One region of the Cellvibrio japonicus Ueda107 genome, then DNA from elsewhere that is predicted to be linked to it. Evidence: predicted binding sites of a transcription regulator. Region 1 holds the regulator's gene; each other region holds the start of a gene.
The links. The regulator sigma-54, encoded in region 1, starts transcription at its own class of promoters, with help from an activator protein. The targets are predictions, from matches to a motif close to TGGCACANNNNTTGCNNT.
Positions count from the first base shown of each region.

Region 2: CJA_RS07315 (alginate export family protein) is a predicted target of sigma-54. The motif match lies at 2,312-2,329, and genes of this name have one in related genera.
Region 3: CJA_RS03070 (PEP-CTERM sorting domain-containing protein) is a predicted target of sigma-54. The motif match lies at 2,619-2,636, and genes of this name have one in related genera.
Region 4: puuE (allantoinase PuuE) is a predicted target of sigma-54. The motif match lies at 2,775-2,792, and genes of this name have one in related genera.

Region 1 is NC_010995.1:3,289,161-3,294,479, reverse strand. Features, by position in the region: gene CJA_RS13565 (HPr family phosphocarrier protein) at 1-72, opposite strand, end outside; gene rapZ (RNase adapter RapZ) at 53-946, opposite strand; gene ptsN (PTS IIA-like nitrogen regulatory protein PtsN) at 958-1,404, opposite strand; gene hpf (ribosome hibernation-promoting factor, HPF/YfiA family) at 1,482-1,772, opposite strand; gene CJA_RS13545 (RNA polymerase factor sigma-54) at 1,896-3,524, opposite strand; gene lptB (LPS export ABC transporter ATP-binding protein) at 3,765-4,490, opposite strand; gene lptA (lipopolysaccharide transport periplasmic protein LptA) at 4,495-5,010, opposite strand; gene lptC (LPS export ABC transporter periplasmic protein LptC) at 4,997-5,319, opposite strand, start outside.
Region 2 is NC_010995.1:1,731,827-1,737,145, forward strand. Features, by position in the region: gene cel3B (beta-glucosidase Cel3B) at 1-2,016, shown strand, start outside; gene CJA_RS07315 (alginate export family protein) at 2,472-3,677, shown strand; gene CJA_RS07320 (citrate synthase) at 3,754-5,034, opposite strand.
Region 3 is NC_010995.1:759,443-764,761, forward strand. Features, by position in the region: gene CJA_RS03050 (SLBB domain-containing protein) at 1-55, opposite strand, end outside; tRNA gene CJA_RS03055 (tRNA-Met) at 397-473, opposite strand; gene aroA (3-phosphoshikimate 1-carboxyvinyltransferase) at 695-1,981, shown strand; gene CJA_RS03065 (acyl-CoA thioesterase) at 1,981-2,400, shown strand; gene CJA_RS03070 (PEP-CTERM sorting domain-containing protein) at 2,694-3,236, shown strand; gene CJA_RS03075 (MarC family NAAT transporter) at 3,423-4,094, opposite strand; gene CJA_RS03080 (META and DUF4377 domain-containing protein) at 4,247-4,987, opposite strand; gene CJA_RS03085 (3'-5' exonuclease) at 5,125-5,319, shown strand, end outside.
Region 4 is NC_010995.1:687,023-692,341, forward strand. Features, by position in the region: gene CJA_RS02750 (TonB-dependent siderophore receptor) at 1-1,574, opposite strand, end outside; gene puuE (allantoinase PuuE) at 1,816-2,712, opposite strand; gene CJA_RS02760 (adenosine deaminase family protein) at 3,037-4,560, shown strand; gene CJA_RS02765 (TonB-dependent siderophore receptor) at 4,842-5,319, shown strand, end outside.

The DNA of each region.
Region 1 (5,319 bases):
GCTGGCAAGTTTGGCGGCGGCACGGGCGTGGAGGCCGCGTTTGTTAATGATCTCAAGAGTTTGCTGGAGCATGGTTATGGTGCTTCTGGTGTTTATGAATATCGCGGTGGCGCACCTGGACATCCTGGTAGTACTGGTCAAAGTGTTTTTTTAAACGTTCACTCAAGTATACGGAGCGATGTTGGCCTCCGGTGCAGCCGATGGCAATTGTGATATAGCTGCGATTATTAGCCTGGTAGCGGGGTAGCCAGCGCGTTAAATAGTGCTCTATATCAGCATACATCTCCTGGACTGTGACCTGCTCTTCGAGAAACTCAACAACGTCAGCATCCAACCCGGTCTGGGGGCGGAGGTGTGGCTTCCAATGGGGATTGGGCAGGCAGCGGGCATCGAAGACCAGGTCGGCATTAACCGGGGTGCCGTGTTTAAACCCAAAGGATTCAAACAGGATTGCCATGGTGGCTTCGGTTCGCCCCACCACCCGATCCTTAACCAGATCGCGCAATTCATGCAGGTTGAGGTGGCTGGTATCAATTGTTTGGTCGGCCGCATCGCGGATGGGTTCGAGCAGGTTTTGCTCCAGCGCTATAGCTTCTTCAAGGCTGGTGCTCTTGTCGCTTAACGGGTGTTTACGACGGGTTTCACTAAAGCGCTGGATGAGAACGGAAGGATGGGAGTCCAGGTAGATTGTGTGAAAGGGCAGATGGGCCTCTTTCAAGGTGGATACCATCTTGGGAAAGAGACTCAAATCCTGCCAGGCATTACGCACATCAATGCCTATGGCAAACTTTTGCGCCTGATCCTTGTGGATTTCAATCTGTGCAACCAGTGCGGGTAGCAGGCTAACAGGCAGGTTATCGATGCAGTTGAACCCCACATCCTCAAGGACATGGAGCGCTGTCGTTTTTCCCGATCCGGATAGACCGCTGACAATCACTAGGTGCATGTTGGACTCGCTTAGCTGATTGCGGCTTCATACAGATCCTGGTCGCTGGCGGCTGCGCGCAATTTATCGCGGTATTCCGCTTTGTTGAGCGCATTAACCAGGGATGACAGGGTCTGCAAATGTTCGTCATGGGCCTCTTCGGGCACCAGCATGGCAAACAGGATATCGACGGGCTGTGAATCTATTGCGTCAAAGTCGACTGGCTCGGTCAACGTGATCAGGGCACCAACGGTTCCCTGACAGTTTTCCACCCGGCAGTGGGGAATGGCAATGCCATAACCTATGCCGGTTGAGCCCAGGCGCTCACGTGCGATAAGGCGGCGAAATAAGTCTTCCGCATCAATATGGGTGACATCCTGGGCGATGGTGTTGGCCAACAGTTCCAGGGCTCGTTTCTTGCTGCCCCCCTCAACGCGGCAAAGCGTGCGTTTGGGGCTGATTAACGCTTGAATTTCCATAGGGTTACTGTCGTCGTATCTTCTCTTGTCGTTAAGCCCCGGCTCAGGTGCTCCGAGGCTGATTGGGTTGGTGTGGCTTAACGGTGGCTGCGCAACTTTTCTTTATGCTTGATCAACTGCCGATCCAGTTTGTCAGCCAGTGCATCAATAGCTGCGTATAAGTCTTCATGGGTCGCATCAGCAAACAAGTCTTTGCCGCTGACATGAACTGTGGCTTCTGCCTTTTGAATCAGTTTATCCACCGAGAGGATGACATGGGTATTGGTTATACGATCATGGTGATGACTGAGTCTTTCCAATTTGTTATTGACGTAATCCCTGAGCGATTCAGTAACTTCCAGATGGTGGCCACTGATAGTTATTTGCATAAGTACATCCTCTCGTTTCACGCGGACTGGTAAAAAATGACAGTTGATTCAGCAGTTGCAACTGATAACAACCTGTTGGTGCGTCCCGGCGTTCGCCATCTGTCCTGGGTATTGGGCCTGGATTTACAGGCTTTTGCGTTCATTGGATGGCGGAATATTGAGCGATTCACGGTACTTGGCGATAGTGCGCCTGGCAACCTGGATACCCTGTTCTGCCAGCAATTCGGTAATCTTGCTGTCGCTCAGGGGTTTTTTCGGATTCTCTGCGCTCACCAGCTTTTTGATGATGGCGCGTATGGCTGTCGATGAACACTCGCCGCCACTGTCTGTACTGACATGACTCGAAAAAAAGTACTTGAGTTCAAAAATCCCCTGGGGGGTATGCATGTATTTTTGCGTAGTTACCCGTGAAATAGTCGATTCGTGCATGCCGACAATTTCTGCAATATCGTGCAATACCAGGGGTTTCATGGCTTCGGGGCCATACTCGAGAAAGCCGCGCTGTTTTTCCACAATACAGCTGGCTACCTTGAGCAGGGTTTCGTTGCGGCTCTGTAAGCTTTTGAGAAACCAGCGGGCTTCCTGCAAATTATCCTTGAGGAAGGTGTTGTCGCTGCTGGAGTCAGCGCGACGCACCATAGAGGCGTAGTCTGAATTGATGCGCAAACGTGGCGCTATGTCGGGATTGAGCTCCACAATCCAGCGACTGTCACGTTTTTCCACAAAGACATCAGGCACTACATATTCAGTATCGCCGCTGGCAATAATGTCACCCGGACGCGGGTTGAGCCCCTGGATAAGTGTTACCGCCTGGCTGAGTTCTGCCTCCTTGAGCTTGGTGCGACGCATCAATTGGCGATAATCGCGGCTACCCAGGAGTGGCAGGTATTGCTTAACAATCAGTTTGGCGGGCTCCAGAAAAGGGGTTTGTGGATCAAATTGCTGGAGTTGTACCAACAGGCATTCGGACAGGTTTTGGCTGCATACACCGCAGGGATCAAATTGCTGCAGACGGTGTTGTACGGCGACCACTTCATCTTCTTCAAGCTCTTCAAGCTCTGCTGCCAGTCCATCATAGATCTCGTGGATGCTGATAGAGAGCATACCACTGGGCTCTACTGCGTCGATAATTGCCATGGCAACCAGGCGATCGCGGTCAGACATGGGGGTCAGGTTCAGTTGCCAGGTGAGGTGGTCATAAATCGAATCGGTTGTGGCGCGACGGCTCTCAAAATCGTTGTCTTCGTTATCGTAGTTACTGGAGCTGCTGCTGGAGGAGGCCTGGTAAACATCGTCCCAACTGGTATCTACCGGTAAATCAGCAGGGATGGAGTCTGACCAGTCCCCGGCGCTATCGCCAAAACTGTCGGCGTCAAAGTCCGATTCTGCCGCGGCTTCAAAGCCTTCTCCATTGCTACTGGCGTAATCATTTGATTCGCTGCTGGAATAACTGTCAGTGCTGGTACTGGAAGTGTAATTGTCGCTCAGCTGGTCTGTGGTGTTTGCTGCTGGATCTGCGGCGACCTCAAGGGTTCGCTCGTAATCACTGGTATCCGGTTCGCCAGTGTCGTAGTTGGTTTCATTGCCACCCTCGTAGTTTTCCTCCAATTCCAGCATGGGGTTGGAGTCCAGTGCTTCCTGGATTTCCTGTTGCAAGTCCAGCGTGGAAAGCTGCAATAGGCGAATGGCCTGTTGCAACTGCGGGGTCATGGTGAGTTGCTGACCGAGCTTTAATTGGAGTGATTGCTTCATTATGGGGGCAACAAAACCTGTTCAGGGTGAAACCGGGGTGGTGTCCTGGGTAGACACCGGATGTACGCAGGTATGGATAGATAAAACGCCAACCTTCTTTTAGTGGAGTTTAGACAGGCTTTGATTCCCAATCAATAAGCCTTAGCAATCTTTGTGCCTAATGATTAAAAATTAAGAATTGTCAAGTTGTTGCGGTCGCAGAAATCGCTATGTTTCCGGTTGTAGCACCCTGGGTGGTGGTTAGATACGGAAATGCTCACCCAGATAAACCTCTCGTACCCTGGGGTGTGCAAGCACTGTCTCCGGCTGGCCGGAGGCAATAATGTGACCTTCACTCACGATATAAGCAGTTTCACAGATATCCAGGGTTTCACGCACATTATGGTCAGTAATTAATACGCCAATTCCGCGATCCTTGAGGTGGCGAACAATTTCCTTAATGTCGCTTACGGAGATCGGGTCTACACCGGCAAAGGGTTCATCCAGCAAGATGAATTGTGGGTCGGTCGCCAGGGCGCGGGCGATTTCCACGCGGCGACGCTCGCCTCCGGATAGGGACATACCCAGGCTGTTGCGAATGTGGGTGATATGGAATTCACCCAAGAGGGATTCGAGTTTTTCCAGACGCTGCTTGCGGTCGAGATCCTTGCGGGTTTCAAGGATAGCCATGATGTTATCGGCGACAGACAGCTTGCGAAAAATCGATGCCTCTTGTGGCAGGTAGCCAATGCCGGCACGTGCGCGCCCGTGAATCGGCAAAGGAGTGATATCCAGATCGTCAATCAGTACGCGTCCTTTATCTGCCGGTACCAGACCCGCAATCATGTAAAAACAGGTTGTTTTACCCGCACCGTTAGGGCCGAGTAAACCGACAATGGTACCGCTATCGACGGTCATGGACACATCGACAACGACAGTGCGTTTTTTATAGCTCTTGGCAAGGTTCTGGGCGTGCAATCTGGGCATGGGGTCAGTGCTTGGCTTCGGTTTTGGGCGGAATATAGATATCGACACGAGCGCCATCAATTTGCTTGGCTTTCATGACTTCATTGATGAGGTCGTAATTGATATGCGGCGCTTTCATGACCTGGCCATCTTGCTCAATGGCGGCCTCCTCAACCAGCAGTAAATGCTCATTGTCCGGGGTATAGGTGATGCTTTTAGCGGTTGCAACAATCACCTTTTGGTCCAGGCTGGGTTGCTGTTGGAAGCGCGCAGGAGAGCCAGTGGCAACGATCTTATCCGGCGAACCGTCGGGGCGGGTGCGCACCTTGATGATATCCGCCGTAATTACCAATGAGCCCTGTTCGATGCGCACTGAACCGCTGTAGGTTGACTCACCGATTTTCTGATCAACGACCAGGGTGTCAGCTGTGCCGCGGATCACCTGGTTGCGATCTTCCGGTAAGGCCAATGCCGGGGTTGCCAGGGTGAGTAACAGGCTGCTGGCCAGAAATGCGAGGAAAGGGAGTTTAACGCGGTTCATAAATGGCTCTGACATCGGATTGCAATTGGACGCGGCTGTCGCGCATAAGCGCTGTCATACCCACGGCGTCCACCTGGCCTTTGGCGCTGCGCATCTTAACAGCTTTGTCGGTTTCGGCGTATTGCTCTGCGGGTTTTACCAGCAGCTCAGTGGTTTCTATCTGGATTAACCCCTGGCTGGCTGTCTCCTGCTGGATCAATACATCCTGGCTCAGGAAGAGCAATTTGCCATTCAGGCTGCTGCGTCCCAGATGGGCAGATAAGTGCCAGGGCGCTTCATCAGGGTTATCCTGGAAGCGTAATCTGGGGG
Region 2 (5,319 bases), 1.6 Mb from region 1:
GACTGGGATTTTTCCCCTACGGTAGCTGTTGCCCGTGATGATCGCTGGGGGCGCACTTATGAATCCTATTCGGAAGATCCCGCTATCGTGCGCCTTTATGCCGCTGAAATGGTGGCTGGTTTGCAGGGTGATGCTGACACAGCTTCTTTCCTGTCTATTACTCAGGTAGTTGCTACTGCAAAACATTTTCTTGGTGATGGTGGGACACTCAATGGCATAGATCGCGGCGATTGTTCTGCCAGCGAGAGTGAGTTGCTTGAGATCCATGCTGCCGGTTACTACAGCGCTATAGAGGCTGGTGTACAGACGGTAATGGCTTCCTTTAATAGCTGGCATGGCCAGCATATGCACGGCCACCGTTATTTGTTGACTGATGTGCTGAAAGAGCAAATGGGCTTTGATGGTTTTATTGTTGGCGATTGGAATGGCCATGGCTTTGTCGAGGGGGCCAGCGTGCTCAATTGTCCCCAGGCAATCAATGCGGGATTGGACATGTTCATGGTGCCAGATCCGGAGTGGAAAACGCTTTATCAAAATACCCTGGATCAGGTGCGTGACGGCATTATTCCACTTGCCAGGGTAGATGATGCAGTACGGCGTATATTGCGGGTCAAATTACGGGCTGATTTATGGGGTAAGGGCCTTCCGTCCAGTCGACCATTGGCGGGTCGTGATGAATTATTGGGAGCTGCTGCGCATCGTGCTATCGCCCGCCAGGCCGTGCGTGAATCCCTGGTGATGCTCAAAAACAAAAATAATCTTTTACCGCTCTCGCCAAAGAGTCGTGTGCTGGTTGCAGGGGATGGTGCTGACAATATCAGCAAGCAAACCGGTGGCTGGTCGGTGAACTGGCAAGGGACAGGGAACACTATGGAGGATTTCCCCGGGGCCACTACCCTGTGGATGGGCATCAAGGCTGCCGTCACGGCGGCAGGTGGCGATGCTGAGCTGAGTCCTGATGGTACTTATTCATCTCGCCCTGATGTTGCCCTTGTTATATTTGGGGAAGACCCTTATGCCGAGATGCAGGGGGATATCCAGCATCAATTATTGAAGTCTGGCGACACGGCAGACCTTGATCTATTGCGTCGTCTCAAGGCTGATGGCATTCCTGTTGTCGCCTTGTTTATTACCGGGCGCCCTATGTGGGTTAATCGCGAGTTAAATGCGGCAGATGCTTTTGTTGTCATTTGGCAGCCGGGCACCGAAGGTGCCGGCGTTGCAGATGTTCTGTTTGCCCGTGCAGAAGGTGGCGTTAATTATCCCATGGGTGGGCGCTTAACCTTCTCTTGGCCCAAGCGCCCCGATCAGGGGCCACTGAATGTGCATGACACAAACTATGACCCCCTCTTTCCCTATGGCTATGGCTTGCGCTATGGCGATAAGGATATTTTGGGCGATACCCTCAGTGAAGAGGGGATCAGCATGCCTCAGTCCACCCGGGTACTTGAGTTGTTTAATCGTCGCCCCATGGGAAATTATGTGATTGCCCTTGAGGGTAATCGCAATGACCGCCAATTGATGAATGGCAATCTTGCCAAAGCATCGACCTTAACCGTGACGGTGGTGGACAGGGATGTGCAGGAAGATGCCAGGCGTGCCGTATGGAATGGGGAAGGTGAGGGGCTGGTTGCACTGTCAACACCGAATCGCCAGGTGTTGAGTGATTACTATGAATCTGATGCTGCCCTGTTTTTTGATATTAAGGTTGACCAGGCTCCTGAACAGCAGGCATTTGTGCGTATTGGTTGCGGTCCCTCCTGTCACTCAGATGTCGATGTGACAGAATTGCTGCGCAGCCTTGAAGGGAAGGGGTGGGCCAGCATTCGCGTGGATCTTGCCTGTTATCCGGAAGTGGAAACCAACTTTGGTTTACGGCGGTTGCCGCATGAGCTGTTTGCACTAATTCTTGAGCCCTTTTCCCTGGTTGCAAATGGTAAGATGGATATCAGTTTTTCCAGGGTTTATATCGAAAAAAATCGAGCTCAACATGGAACATTTGGTGTTGTTGGTTAATTGGTATCTATCCCGCTTCCTCTGTAAAAGCCGCCATTTCCAGGCGGCTTTTTTCTTTGTGTTTTTTCTGTTTGCCTTGCAATAGTGCGAGCCAAAAAATAAAGGTGCACTTTCCGGTTCAAAATTGGTGCGACAGGTCGGTTTGAATTGTTTAAAAATGGCGCTATAGAAAACGTGCAATCACCAATTGTGTGCGCATAAAAAATAGCATTTTTTGATGCGGATTTTCTGTGTGAATTTATATCTCCTTGAAATGTAATAGAATATTTTCAGAAACAGCCTTCTTATCGTTGGCTGGCATAAGCCTTGCTCCTGTGCATACTAGTCATGCGCCATTGCACAAAAAAGTATCAGTAAAATTTTTTGTGTAACAAAAGAATACTTTTCTTTCTAATACAAAGAAAAAGGCCGTGATGATTAAACCATACACATGCATATCATCTGGAGTTGGCTTTATGAATAAACAGAGAATTCATTTTTGTGCGGCTGCTATGAGTACAATTTACTTTGCTGTCCCACAGGTTTCGGCGCAAACATTTACCGAGTCCTTGCAACAGGGCAGTAGTGTCAAGGTGAATCTGCGCACTCGCTTTGAAGATGTCAGTGAGGATGGGTTGCAGGATTCTGATGCGCTGACTGCTCGTACCCGTCTGTCCTATCAATCGGGAACCTGGAATGGTTTTGGTTTTTCTGCTGAGTTTGATGATGTGACGGAGCTGGATGGCAAAGTGGATTATCGTGCATATCCTGGTGATCCCCAAAACCCGGGAACTGCAGTGATTGGTGATCCGGAAGGAACGGAGGTTAATCAGGCATTTATTGCTTACACTAATGCGTCTAACCAGGTGAGATACGGTCGCCAGCGGATAATCCTCGATAATTCACGCTTTATTGGTAATGTGGGCTGGCGGCAGAACGAGCAAACCTATGATGGCTTTTCTGTGGTGAATAAAAGTATCGTCGATACCAGTATTACCTATGCCTATATCTGGAATGTAAATCGGGTCTTTGGAGATAACAATCCCATTCAGCCCGATCATCACATGGACAGTCATATTGTTAATATTGGTTACAGCGGCTTTAGTGCAGGAAAATTAACAGGTTATGCCTATTTGCTTGATAACGATACAGCGCCTGCTCTATCCGGTGATACGGTCGGCATACGTTGGCAGGGGATCTTGAATAAAACGTTTAGCTACAACCTGGAGTATGCACGACAAACCAATGCGGGCGTTGCCGAAAGCTTTGATGCCGATTATATGTTAGGCGAGGCTGTTTTTACGCTGTCCGGTTTTAACATCACCCTGGGCTATGAATTGTTAGGTTCCGATGATGGCAGCTATGGTTTTGCAACGCCCTTGGCAACACTGCATGCTTTTCAGGGATGGGCCGATAAGTTTTTGGCAACGCCGGCTGTAGGCCTGGAAGATAAATATATTAATGTTGGCACCACAGTGGCAGGGATACAATTCCTGCTCAGCTATCACAAATTTGATGCTGATATTGGCAGCCAGGATTTGGGTGATGAAATAGATCTAAGTGCGTCGCGCAAATTTGGATCTGTTGTATTAACCGCAAAGTATGCGGATTATGCTATGGGTGATGTAGCGGCTTTCCGCGATACCACCAAATTTTGGTTGATGCTGGATTGGAATTTCTAAAAAGGCGTATTGCAGAAAAAGCTTCCCATTAAAAAAGGCCGCAATTGCGGCCTTTTTTAATGGGAAGCCCCTGCCATTATTTGGTTGGATAATCGCGTTTTGGGCTGCCGGTGTATTGTTGGCGTGGGCGACCAATTTTGTAGGGGCCGCTAACCATTTCGTTCCAGTGGGAGTACCAGCCTACTGTGCGGCCAAGTGCAAAGATAACTGTAAACATTTCTGTTGGGATGCCAACCGCTTTCATAATGATGCCGGAATAGAAGTCCACATTCGGGTAGAGTTTCTTGCTGATGAAATACTCATCTTCCAGGGCAATTTGCTCCAGGCGCTTGGCAATGGCCAGCAACGGCTCATTTTCCAGCCCCAGCTCTGCCAGAACTTCATCACAGGTTTGCTTCATGACTTTAGCGCGTGGGTCGAAGTTCTTGTATACACGGTGGCCAAAACCCATCAGGCGGAAGCCGGATGTCTTGTCTTTAGCACGGGCTACACAGGATTCGATATTTTCAACGCTGCCGATTTCTTCCAGCATATTCAGTACGGCTTCGTTTGCACCACCATGGGCAGGGCCCCACAGGGTGGAGATACCCGCGGCTATGGCTGCAAAGGGGTTGGTACCGGAAGAGCCGGATAGGCGTACTGTCGACGTGGATGCATTTTGCTCATGGTCAGCATGGAGGATAAAAATGCGGTCCATGGCTTTGGCAATAGTTTGGCTTACGTTGGGGGCCTGGCCTGCCTTGCCGAACGTCATATTCAGGAAGTTGGCGGCGTAATCCAGGTTGTCATCGGGAGCGATGAACTCTTCGCCCTTGCTGTGTTTGTACACCATGGCGGAGAGGGTGGGAATCTGTCCAATCAGGCGATAAGCCGTGATTTTGCGGCTTTCGGCATTGGTGATATCGATTTCGTCGTTATAGATAGCAGCAAGCGCGGCTACTGCACTGCACAGAATCGCCATGGGATGGGATTCGCGCTTGAAGGTTTTGACCAGGTTGGCAACTGAGGCATCGACAGTCGAGTGTTTTTTGACTTCGGCAGTGAATTCTTCTTTCTGGGCCGGGGTTGGCAGTTCGCCATTCAGGAGGAGGTAGCAGGTTTCGAGGTAATCAGAGGAGACAGCCAGTTGCTCTATGGGATAACCGCGGTGGAGCAGGACACCTTCATCGCCATCAATAAATGTAATCTTGGATTCGCAGGAGGCGGTGGACATAAAGCCCGGGTCGAAGGTGAAAAAGCCGTGCTTGGTAATGCTGGTAACGTCGATAACGTCAGGGCCGATCGTGCTGGCGTAGATAGGAAGTTCAATCGTCTTATCAATGCCATCAATCGACAGATGTGCTTTCTTGTCAGTCATTACTGACTCCTATGCTTACAGATGGGACAAAATAAAGCCTGAGAGGACATGTTTCGCCCTGCTCAACGGATGTAGTACTCGTTTGTAGCTGTCTGTGGTCGCTACTTATTTATGGGCTAGCCGGTACCGACCCTGCCGTTTGCGAGCCGCATTATAGATGAGTTGTTTATGAAGGCGAAAGTTTTTGGCTGGCCTAAATGGCATTTTGTCGGTTCTTTTTGGGTGGGATTTACCTGTCTTGACGGAAATGGTGCGGGTGGGCGGCAGCGCCATGCAGCGCGGCGC
Region 3 (5,319 bases), 2.0 Mb from region 1:
TCAGCCATCCTCCCAGCCATCTCGCCGACCACTGCAAGCTGCACACACCACGCATCTCACCCGTCCTTTCAACGCACTTTGCTTAAACGCTATAAACCAGCCCATGCAAATCCGGGGCCGAACCACAGAAAAACCGTCAGTTCAGCGCAATCACCTGCTAAAAAAGCGAAAGGCGTCAGCTTTTTGTGATACAGGATGCCGTTATCGGCAGCGAAAGGAGGAGTGCGGGAGAGAAAGCGCGGGAAAAAACTGTTGGTTTTGCACCTGAGTGGTGCGCAGGCTGGTGATTTTGCGAAGGTACCGAATAGGGATCTGCAACTGGCTAACAGTAGGCCATTTACGCGATGAAAAATAAAAAAGGTTTGCAAGCGCTAACCTGCAAACCCTTTCCAGATATGGTAGCTAGAGGCGGACTTGAACCGCCGACCCCAGCATTATGAGTGCTGTGCTCTAACCGGCTGAGCTATCTAGCCATAAATGAGAGGCGCGCATTTTGGCGATAGAGAAGGGCGCTGTCAACCTTGAATTAGTGTCGGAAAGCCTGTCCCTGTATATCCACTAATGCGGCCCAAGGCCGATGCAGGTATGATGCACAGCGTTTTTCACCCAACCTCGGGGCCCTTGGCGGCATCTGGTGCCGATCTGGTCGATAGCCTCGTTGTAGACGTTAACTCCTTGATAGATAAGGCCTAGCATGGAATTTATCGATTTGGCGCCCAGCGCCCATGCACGGGGGGCTGTGCAGTTACCCGGCTCCAAGAGTATTTCCAATCGCACCCTGTTACTGGCGGCCCTGGCGCAAGGCGAGACCCAGATCCGCGACCTGCTGAAATCCGATGACACGGATCGCATGCTTGAAGCGCTGACCTCCCTGGGGGTAACGCTGACCAGGACCGGTGAAAATGACTATCACCTGGTGGGCACTGGTGGCAGCTTTCCCCATAAAGAGGCAGACCTGTTCCTGGGGAATGCGGGGACAGCGTTTCGTCCATTAACTGCTGCTTTGGCGTTTTCCGGTGGCACCTACAAGCTCCATGGTGTACCGCGTATGCACGAGCGCCCTATCGGCGACCTGGTTGATGCCCTGCGCCAGGTGGGGGCGGATATCACTTATCTGGGACAGGAAGGCTTCCCTCCGCTGCTGATTAAACCGGCGCACATTGCTGCGCAAGGCAGTATCAAGATTCGCGGTGATGTCTCCAGCCAATTCCTGACCGCCTTGTTAATGGCCTTGCCGATGACCGGCAAGGAGACTCACATTGAGCTGGTGAGCGAGCTCATCTCCAAACCCTATATCGAGATTACCCTGCGCCTGATGGCCCAGTTCGGTGTAGAGGTTCAGCGCGATGGCTGGGAGCGTTTTACCGTCCCGGCGGCCAGTGGCTATGTGAGCCCCGGTACTGTTTATGTCGAGGGTGATGCATCTTCCGCCTCTTACTTCCTGGCTGCCGGGGCATTGGGTGGCGGCCCGGTGCGTGTGCAGGGGGTGGGTGCCAAGAGTATCCAGGGGGATGTGGCCTTTGCCGATGCCCTGGAGGCTATAGGGGTGACCATTACCAAAGGGGATAACTGGATCGAAGCGTCTGCACCCCAATTACCACTCAAGGCCTTTAATCGTGATTTCAACCATATTCCCGATGCCGCCATGACCCTGGCGGTGGTGGCGCTCTTTTGCGATGGGCCCTCGCGCCTGACCAATATCGCCAGCTGGCGGGTGAAGGAAACTGATCGTATTGCGGCCATGGCGACCGAACTGCGCAAATTGGGAGCTATTGTGGAAGAGGGTGAGGATTGGCTGCAGGTTACACCCGTACCCACGCTCAACGCCCAGGTGCCGATTGATACCTACGATGATCACCGTATGGCCATGTGCTTTTCCCTGGCAACCTTTGGCGGGGTGCCGGTGCGTATCAATGATCCCCAGTGCACAGCTAAAACCTTCCCCACCTATTTTGATGTCTTCAGTCAGGTAGTGAGCTAATGGATACACCAATATTTTCCATCGACTTTAAGGTGCGCGATTACGAGTGCGATATGCAGGGCGTGGTTAATAATGCGGTGTACCAGAATTACCTGGAGCATGCCCGCCACGAATTCCTGTTGGCGAAAGGTATTAATTTTGCCGAGCTTGCGCGGCAGAAAATCAACCTGGTGGTGTTGCGCGCCGAGCTGGATTACAAGCTGTCGCTGACCAGTGGTGATGAGTTTTATATCACGGTTGAACTGGCGCAATCATCCCGGGTGCGCTTTGATTTTTTGCAGCATATTTATCGCAGGGCGGATAACAGGCTTATGCTCGCCGCCAAGATTACCGGAACCTCGGTGAATGAGCGCGGCAGGCCGTTTGTGCCGGACGTAATTGCCGGCTTGCTGGCATCCGGCTCACTGGTGTTGGAGTAGGTAGCGGCTGGCTGTTATTGGCTTCCGAAGGCCGCTTGTAGATGCTGCAGACGGCTTTTTTATTGCGTATCAAAAAAACTCAGGGGATATTCGGGGATGCCCTATTTTGTTTCCTCGGGTGACGTTCAATTGCTGTTTTTGTCGATTATTTTTACATTTTTGTATGTTCGTGTGATTTTTGTCATAAAAATACGATGATAATCAACGGGTTACTGCTATGGCGTACAAATTGCTTATTCATTTATGGTTTTAAAAATATTTTTTATATAGCCATGCATTTGGGGAGTGATCTTATGTTGATCAATCGTTTTTTAAAGCTGATCACCGCTATGGCGTTGTTAATGGTTGGTGCAACGACGCATGCCGGATTATTAAACGGGGAATCTGTAGAGGTGAAATACCTATTCCCCTCCACGGCAACAACCTATCAAAACCTGGGAACTACCGTAGTGGATGATGGTGTGGAGTACACCCAATTTCCCTACTTTGATCTGGATATATCCGACAACGCCATGGTGTTCGATTTCAAAATAGCCGCCAAGTTGGGCACCACCAATTTCAATGGCATTGTGCTGCGCGATATTAACAACACCGTGACTTTTACCAGCGTAACGCTGGATGCTATTTCCAATATGGTAGGACTCAATAGCAGCCGTATTTTTTTCGATGCCCACAGTATCTATGTCAATTTCAGCGCGCTGTCGTTTAATGCCAATACCCTGGTGAAATTAAACCTTGGGGGGATTAGTGCCAGGGTGCCAGAATCCAGCAGTTTGATTTTGTTGTTGGTGGGTTTGCTTGGGTTGATGATGATCCGCTGGCGTAAACGCGTTTGATATATAAGGTCAGGCGGGAATTGTCATCCCGCACTGCCCCGCGTACACCAACCCCGGTTCCTCCAGCATGATGGTGCTTTTTGGCCATTGGGCGTTGCGAGGGAATACAACGGGATATGCTTGGGGTTTGGTGCGGAAAAATGTTGTTGTATGGGCGCAAGCGTTTTGGCGTTCATGTCATAAAGCCTATTGTTGGGTCGTTTTCAGCGATTCGAGTGTTTTCAGGATACCTTCGATCATATCCGGGCTGGAGGCGACACCGACGATACCATTCACAATAAACTGCACGCCCACACACAAAATCAAAAATCCCATGATTTTGGTCATGGCATGCAGACCGTTCACACCCAGTACACCGACTAACCGGGTGGACAGGCGCAGGGTGATATAAACAATCACAGCCACCAGCAAGATCCCCGCAATAATGGCGAGAAAATGCAGCCAGTTAGTGGCCAGCGAAGTTAAGCCAATCGTCACAGAAATAGCACCGGGTCCAGCAAGGCTGGGCATGGCCAGCGGTGTAAAGGAGACATCGCGCTTGCGCTTGGACTCCTGGTGCTCGGCCTTGGTTTGCTCGGGTTCGTCTTTGGGGTAGAGCATACGCATACCGACACCGGCCACCAGAATGCCACCGGCAATGCGCAAGCCAGGTAGCGATAGGCCAAAGAACTGCATGATAAAACTGCCCCCGATCAAAAACGCCACCAGAATACAGATCATGTAAATAACGGCTTTGCGCGCTTGCTCCTGCCGCTCTGCTTCCGTATCACCTTCAGTGATAGCGAGGAACATGGGCGCAGTGCTGAAAGGGTTAATAATGGGCAGCAAAGCAACAACGGTAGCTATGGCGAGTTCCATAACAGCTCCACAATTCATCGGGGTAATACAAACGCCTGTTGCAAAAAAGCACAGCTGCCGCCACGCCTTGATTGGCAAGGCCTGGCGGCAGGGCTCTACATGCTATTCAAGTGGTTATCCACAGATACTGTGCATAAACCATGGCGACAGATTTAAGGGCTAACCAGCGCCTGTTCAACGGTCAGGTCATGAATATAGGCAAAGCGTGAACCATCGGCTGGCGGGTTGGCGATAGGATAGCGTTTGATACGCAGTATCACGCGGGTATCACTGCGATGCTGGTAGCCTTGGATGCTGTCGTAAAAGTGTTGCCATGGGCCCTGTGCTGTTTTAATACCCTGTTCGTTGTAACTAATCTCCCTCACCTGCAGGCACTGGTAGTTGGGAATAAGCGGGTGGTTGCAAGGGACAACCAAAGGTTGGATTTCAAGGAAAATAATGTCTCCCTGGCTGCCATAGCGTGTTTCCGCTGTCGGCTCTCCACGCAGGTGGATGTATTCACCCGAGTCCTGGCTCAGGGTGAGTACAGGCGACTCACTGTCGAGACGGATGGCCCAGTGACTGACGTTGGGCAGCCAGTTAGCGAAATAGTGTTCGTGGGCAGAGAGCTCGTTATCGAGGCAGGCTTTTAGCGTGCTGCGCAGCGGGCCGATTTTCAGATGGCTGCCTTTAATGGTCGCCGGGCCGGCTATGTTGTTACACAGGCCAGAAACCGATACCTGGCCATTGCTAAAGTCCAGCTGGGTACGCGCCTCCAGCGTTGAAGCTGGACGTTCGTTAATATTTACCAGCGTCCAGTGGTATTTGCCCAGGGCATCTATATCACTTTTGGGTACTTGCTGGGCACAGCCAGCGAGGGTTAAGACGGCGAGCATAAAAGGAATAATACGCATGGGGGTTTCCTTACGTTGGGTTAAGAGGCTATTACCTAGACTAGCAATAAATAGATGAAGTTGCTGGTTTTCTCGTGATTTATAAAGCAGTACGCTATGTTGTGATGATAAAAATTCAGTAGTCAGGGTAGAACTACATGGCCACAATTATTCCCAATATCCACGCCAGCACCACCAAAATGACCACGGGTGAACGTCGTTTTGGTCAACGCCTGGAGAAACTATTAGAAGACGATTATCTGTGTTGGTTTGATGTTCCCGTAGGGCAAGCGCGGCGCTATCCGGATTTTATTATCTTGCATCCGGGTCGAGGTTTGTTGTTTCTGGAGGTG
Region 4 (5,319 bases), 2.0 Mb from region 1:
ATGTGGTTTTTTTCGTAGTGGTTGCCACGGCTGGGTACTAATTGGTTGGTGACATTACTTTTGTATTGATAGTCATATTCAAAATCGCTTTGCCTGACGCCCAGGATCAGGTTGAGGGGATCGGCAAGGCTTAACCGGGTTGTGATGTAGGTGCCGGTTTGGATGCGCTCTTCATACGAACGTCCGCCATCCTGATCGTAGCGCGCGGGTATATAGGGCAGCAGGTAGGGATTGTAAGTATTGAGGTCAACGGTTAACAGGGGCGCGGGAGCGGTACCGACCCGATTCCACAGGCTGTAGTCTTCCAGCACGACATCCCAGCTGGTCCAGCGGCCAGGGTTATCACTTTTTTGATAGTTGGAGCCAATAACGAATTGGTGTTCCCGGCCGAATAAAGTGAATGGTCCCTTGGCAAAGACATCGGCAACATCCAGGTTCTGGTCGTATTGGTAGGCATATTTGTTGACGTTGCCCTGCGGGTTTGCCGGATCGAATTGCGCCGCACTCACAGGGGCGAGGCTGGTAAACATCATATCCATCTGGTAATTGGCTTTGACGTAAGCGCCTTTTACCGACCAGCCACTATCAAATTGGTGGGATAGGTCAATAAAGGCGTCGGTGTTTTCCTTGTCCCAATAATCGCCGTAATTGCAACTGCAATTTTTGCGGCTTAATTCCAGGTCTTCACCGGTGATCGGGTTGCGTGGCAAGTTGTGCGCGGCAATGGAGTCTTCGGCTTGGCGTTTGTACCCGACATTTAACAGGGTGTTCTCCGTCAAATCCGCGCTCACAATACCGTATATCAAATTAATTTCGCGGGTGACGGCCGTCATGTAGGAATCGCCGTCCTGGGATACTCCGACAAGGCGTCCACGCACTGTGCCACTTTCATTGAGGCTGTTGGATACATCACCTTCAAGGCGATAGGTGTTCCATGATCCATAAGTAAACGCAGCATTTGCCTGGAGCTCGGCAGTGGGTTTTTTGCGGATAATATTGATCGTTCCCGAGGGCTCGCCCGAGCCCTGCATCAAACCAGCGGCACCGCGCAATACTTCAATGGTTTCGACCATGGCCATATCCGGTTTGGACGAGGCGACGTTGGAGGCATTAATGGGCACACCATCGTATTGCAGCAGGTTGGAGTTCCAGCCATCACCCACATTAAATCCGCGAATGGAAAAGTTGGTTCGCTCCGAGTTGTCACCGGTCAACACCACCCCGGTGGTATACAACAGCAATTGCCCCAGGTTAGAGGCGCCCATGTCATCAATTTGCTTGCGCGTAATCACGGAAACAGATTGCGGTGTTTCCTTGATATCAATATCCAGTTTGGTAGAGGTACTGGCTTTTTTGCCGGTGTAGTTGACCTCTTCAACGGTACCGGCTTCAACCATAACCGTGGGGAGTGTGCCAGCCTTGGCCTGTGGTGTTGAGGAGGCGTTTTGCCCGTCGGCTGCATAAGCCGAGGCAAGGTAAGTTGCCATGAAAATAGCGAGGGCTGTTTTGGCTGGGGCGGTACTGGCCAGGGAAGTTATGGGAAGAACCTTCGCGCGGAGGTTGCCGGTGTTCATGTAGATGGGCTCCTGATATTAGGGGTAATAATAACCACTTGTTAATTTATGTTAAATGATAATAAGTATCGTTAAAAGGGGCAGCGGCAGGTGCAATGCGCAGGCAATCGGAAGTCCTTTTGGATTTCTTATAAAAATCAAAGGGATGCCAACAAGGAGGGCGGTGGAAAATTTATGGCTCTGGTGGGGGGAAGGGCTGGATTAAAAAGCGGGAGTTAAGGGCTTACCTCCCGCGCTTCGTCTACAGGCTGTGGTACTGATACCAGTGGTTGGCGATGTCGATGCGCCGGCAGACCCACACGTCCTGATGGGCCAGTATGTGTTGGATAAATCGCTCCAGGGACTGGATCCGACCGGGGCGGCCAATGATCCTGCAGTGCAAACCTATGTTGAGCATTTTGGGAGAATGTTCGCCTTCGGCATAAAGTGCATCGAAGGCATCGCGCAGGTAGGTAAAAAATTGCTCACCCGAATTAAAACCCTGCGCTGCGGCAAAACGCATGTCGTTGGTATCCAGTGTGTAGGGGATGATCAGGTGCGGCCTGCCGTAGTCCCGGGTCCAGTAGGGCAGGTCATCGGCATAGGAGTCCGAGTCATACATAAAGCCCCCGGCTTCCAGCACCAGGCGGCGGGTGTTGGGGCTATCGCGCCCGGTGTACCAACCCAGTGGGCGAGAGCCGGTCAACCGGGTGTGTATCTCGATAGCGGTACGGATATGTTCGCGCTCCAGCTCCAGCGGCATAAATTGATGATCGATCCAGCGATAGCCATGGCTGGCAATTTCCCAATCGGATTGCAGCATGGCTTCCACGGCGGCCGGGTTGCGTTCCATGGCCATGGCGACAGCGTAGACAGTAACGGGTAACTGGTATTTGCCGAAGAGCCGGTGCAAGCGCCAGAAACCGGCGCGACTGCCGTATTCGTAGAGGGACTCCATACTCATATGGCGCGCTTCGTAAGCGCGTGCGCCGATAATTTCCGACAGAAAAGTCTCCGAGGCCGGATCGCCGTGGAGCACACAGTTTTCCCCGCCCTCCTCATAGTTGATAACAAATTGCACGGCGATACGTGCCCCACCTGGCCAGCGGGCGTGGGGCGGCCGGGGGCCATAACCCATCAGGTCGCGCGGATAAGTCATAAAAACGCCTTAATCAATAAACAAATTGCACAGTGCATGTAATTTCAATGCCTTATCAGAGCCAATCAAATTCTGTGCCAGTGTACAGGCTTGTATTGGGTAGGATGGATAGGCAAAAGCCGCAATATTACTGGGCAAAAAAGGAATTCATGCACCAGATTAAAACAAATCTCGACCATTTGGACAGGATATTGTCGGTGCTGGGGCCTGTAAATAACGGCTTCGGCTTACTGGTATCACAATTGCATTAACCCTTGCGCCCGGTGCTCTGCCGAGCTGTTTCCCCGCTATCACGCATCTTTCATCAGAAAAAGAGAAATCGCTATGTTATTGCGCAACCTGTCCTTTGCCCGTGTTGCGGGCAAGTTCTTCTGTATTGTCGGGTGTTGGGCGGTCAGCCAAACCTTAATAGCGCAACCCATGTTGGCCCAGCCTGCGCCGCTGTACCCCATTCCCTCCCAGCCTGCCCTGGCTAAACCCGAGCTGGTTGATGATGCCTGGTTCGAAGATTTTAAAACCAGGGCAACTGATGCGGAGTTGTATACCTTTTTATATGCCATGCCCAAGGGCGGTGATCTGCATAACCACATGAGCGGTTCCGTGCTGTCGGAGTGGATGTACGAACTGGCACTGGCGCAAAAAGCCCATGGCTACATTTTTTATACCAAGGTCAACATTAATAATTGCCGTGCATTTGGCAACAATGAATTTGGTCGGCGTCCCTATTTATTACTGTTCCATAACCTGCTCGAATCCAGTTATGAAAAATTACCGGATTGTGAAAAAGCAGAGTATAAGCCCCTGGCGGAATTGAACGAGAAAGAAAAGGCTGGCTGGCTCGATAGCATCCGTTTGAATCACGAGCACGAAGGGCGCGATGAGTTTTTCCAAACCCATTGGCAGCGCATGGATGAACTGCTCTATAGCCCTTATATGGAAGCGGAAATGCTCTACAGAAACATGCAGGCATTTGGCGCAGAGGGATTGATCTACCTGGAGTCGATGATGGGCTCCGGCGGCTTCCGCACCCCGGATGGAAAGCCTATTGCCAATGATGAGGTAGTCGATATTTATCGCAAACGCTTGCAGCAAGCTGATGCCAAGGCCACGGGTGTCACTGTGCGCCTGCAAGAATCTATTTTGCGTTTTGCACCCAATGCAGAATTGCAATTGATTAGGGCCTACGAATTAGTCGCGCGTCACCGCGACCTGTATGTGGCCGTCAATATGGTGGGACGCGAGGATAACGACAAGGGCTATCCACTGCGCTTTGCCCAAACCCTGCGCGACCTGCGCAAAAAGTACAACAACGTGCGCTTGTCGGTTCATGCCGGTGAAGTGGATGAGCCCAATTACCACATCCGCGACACGCTGCTGATCGGCGCTGATCGTATTGGCCACGGCGTCAACCTGATCAGCGACAAAGAGTTGTTGCGCCAGATGCGCCACGGTCCCTATATGGTTGAGATCAATTTGATTTCCAACCTGCTGCTCGAATACATCGCCAGTTATGACCAGCATCCATTCCCGGAATATTTGCGCCTGGGTATTCCTGTCGCCTTGTCTACCGATGATCGCGGCATGTGGGACTCCAATCTCACCGACGAATTTTTTGTGGCGGTGAAGGAATACAACCTCAGCTGGGCCGAGCTGCAAGCCCTGAGCCGCAACTCACTGCAATACAGCTTTGTTGAAGATGACATCAAGCAGCAATTGCTGGCCACCTATGAACGGCGTGCCCGGCAATTCGCCAGGCAATTTCGCCAGAAGGGTGTGGCCAGCCTGAAGGGGGTTAAACCTGTGTCCTACAGCTTTACCTGCAAGCGTTACCAACTCTGTGATTTTTGAGGGGGCGGCCATGCAACATCCTGGTTCATCCAGGCTGTGCATGGCACATGCTTTTGCATCATCAGGGAGCTTTTCTATTCGGTACCAGGAATGTAAAAACCTGTATTTTTATATTAATAAACAATTGAACTGTTTTTTATTGTTTTTAATTTATTGAAATATAAGGAAATTAATTGTTTATTTGTAAAATGTAACCAATTGGACAGGAAATGGCACGGCGCTTGCTCAATCCGCTTGGTTGTTCTGGTACTACTAAATATTAGACCTTGGAGTGCTCACTCATGATCATACTGAACCGTTTCACGCCGAAAAAGCTTGCGTTAATGATTAGTCTGGGGTGCGTTATATCTGTTCCTGCTGCCATGGCGCAGGACACCAAAGAAGACGTGGTTGAATTGGAAACCTATACCGCAGAAGGACAGGTAGAAGACACCATGGGCTTGATGCCTACCGAACCGGTGAAATCGGTATTTGGCTTTGGCAAGACCATCCTTGAAACCCCGCGCGGTGTTACCTCGGTAAGCGCCGACATGATGGAAAGCTATGCCATCACCGATATCGATGACCTGGTGCTGATTTCCCCCGGTGCTTTTACCCAATCCTTCTTTGGTGTGGCCGGCTCGCTCGATGTGCGCGGTACGCCCGGTGAAGTTTATTTCCGCGGTGTTCGCCGTGTGAATAACCCCGGGAACTATCCCACTCCGATTGGAGCCACTGACCGTATCGACATTGTGCGCGGCCCGGCCTCGCCCATTTATG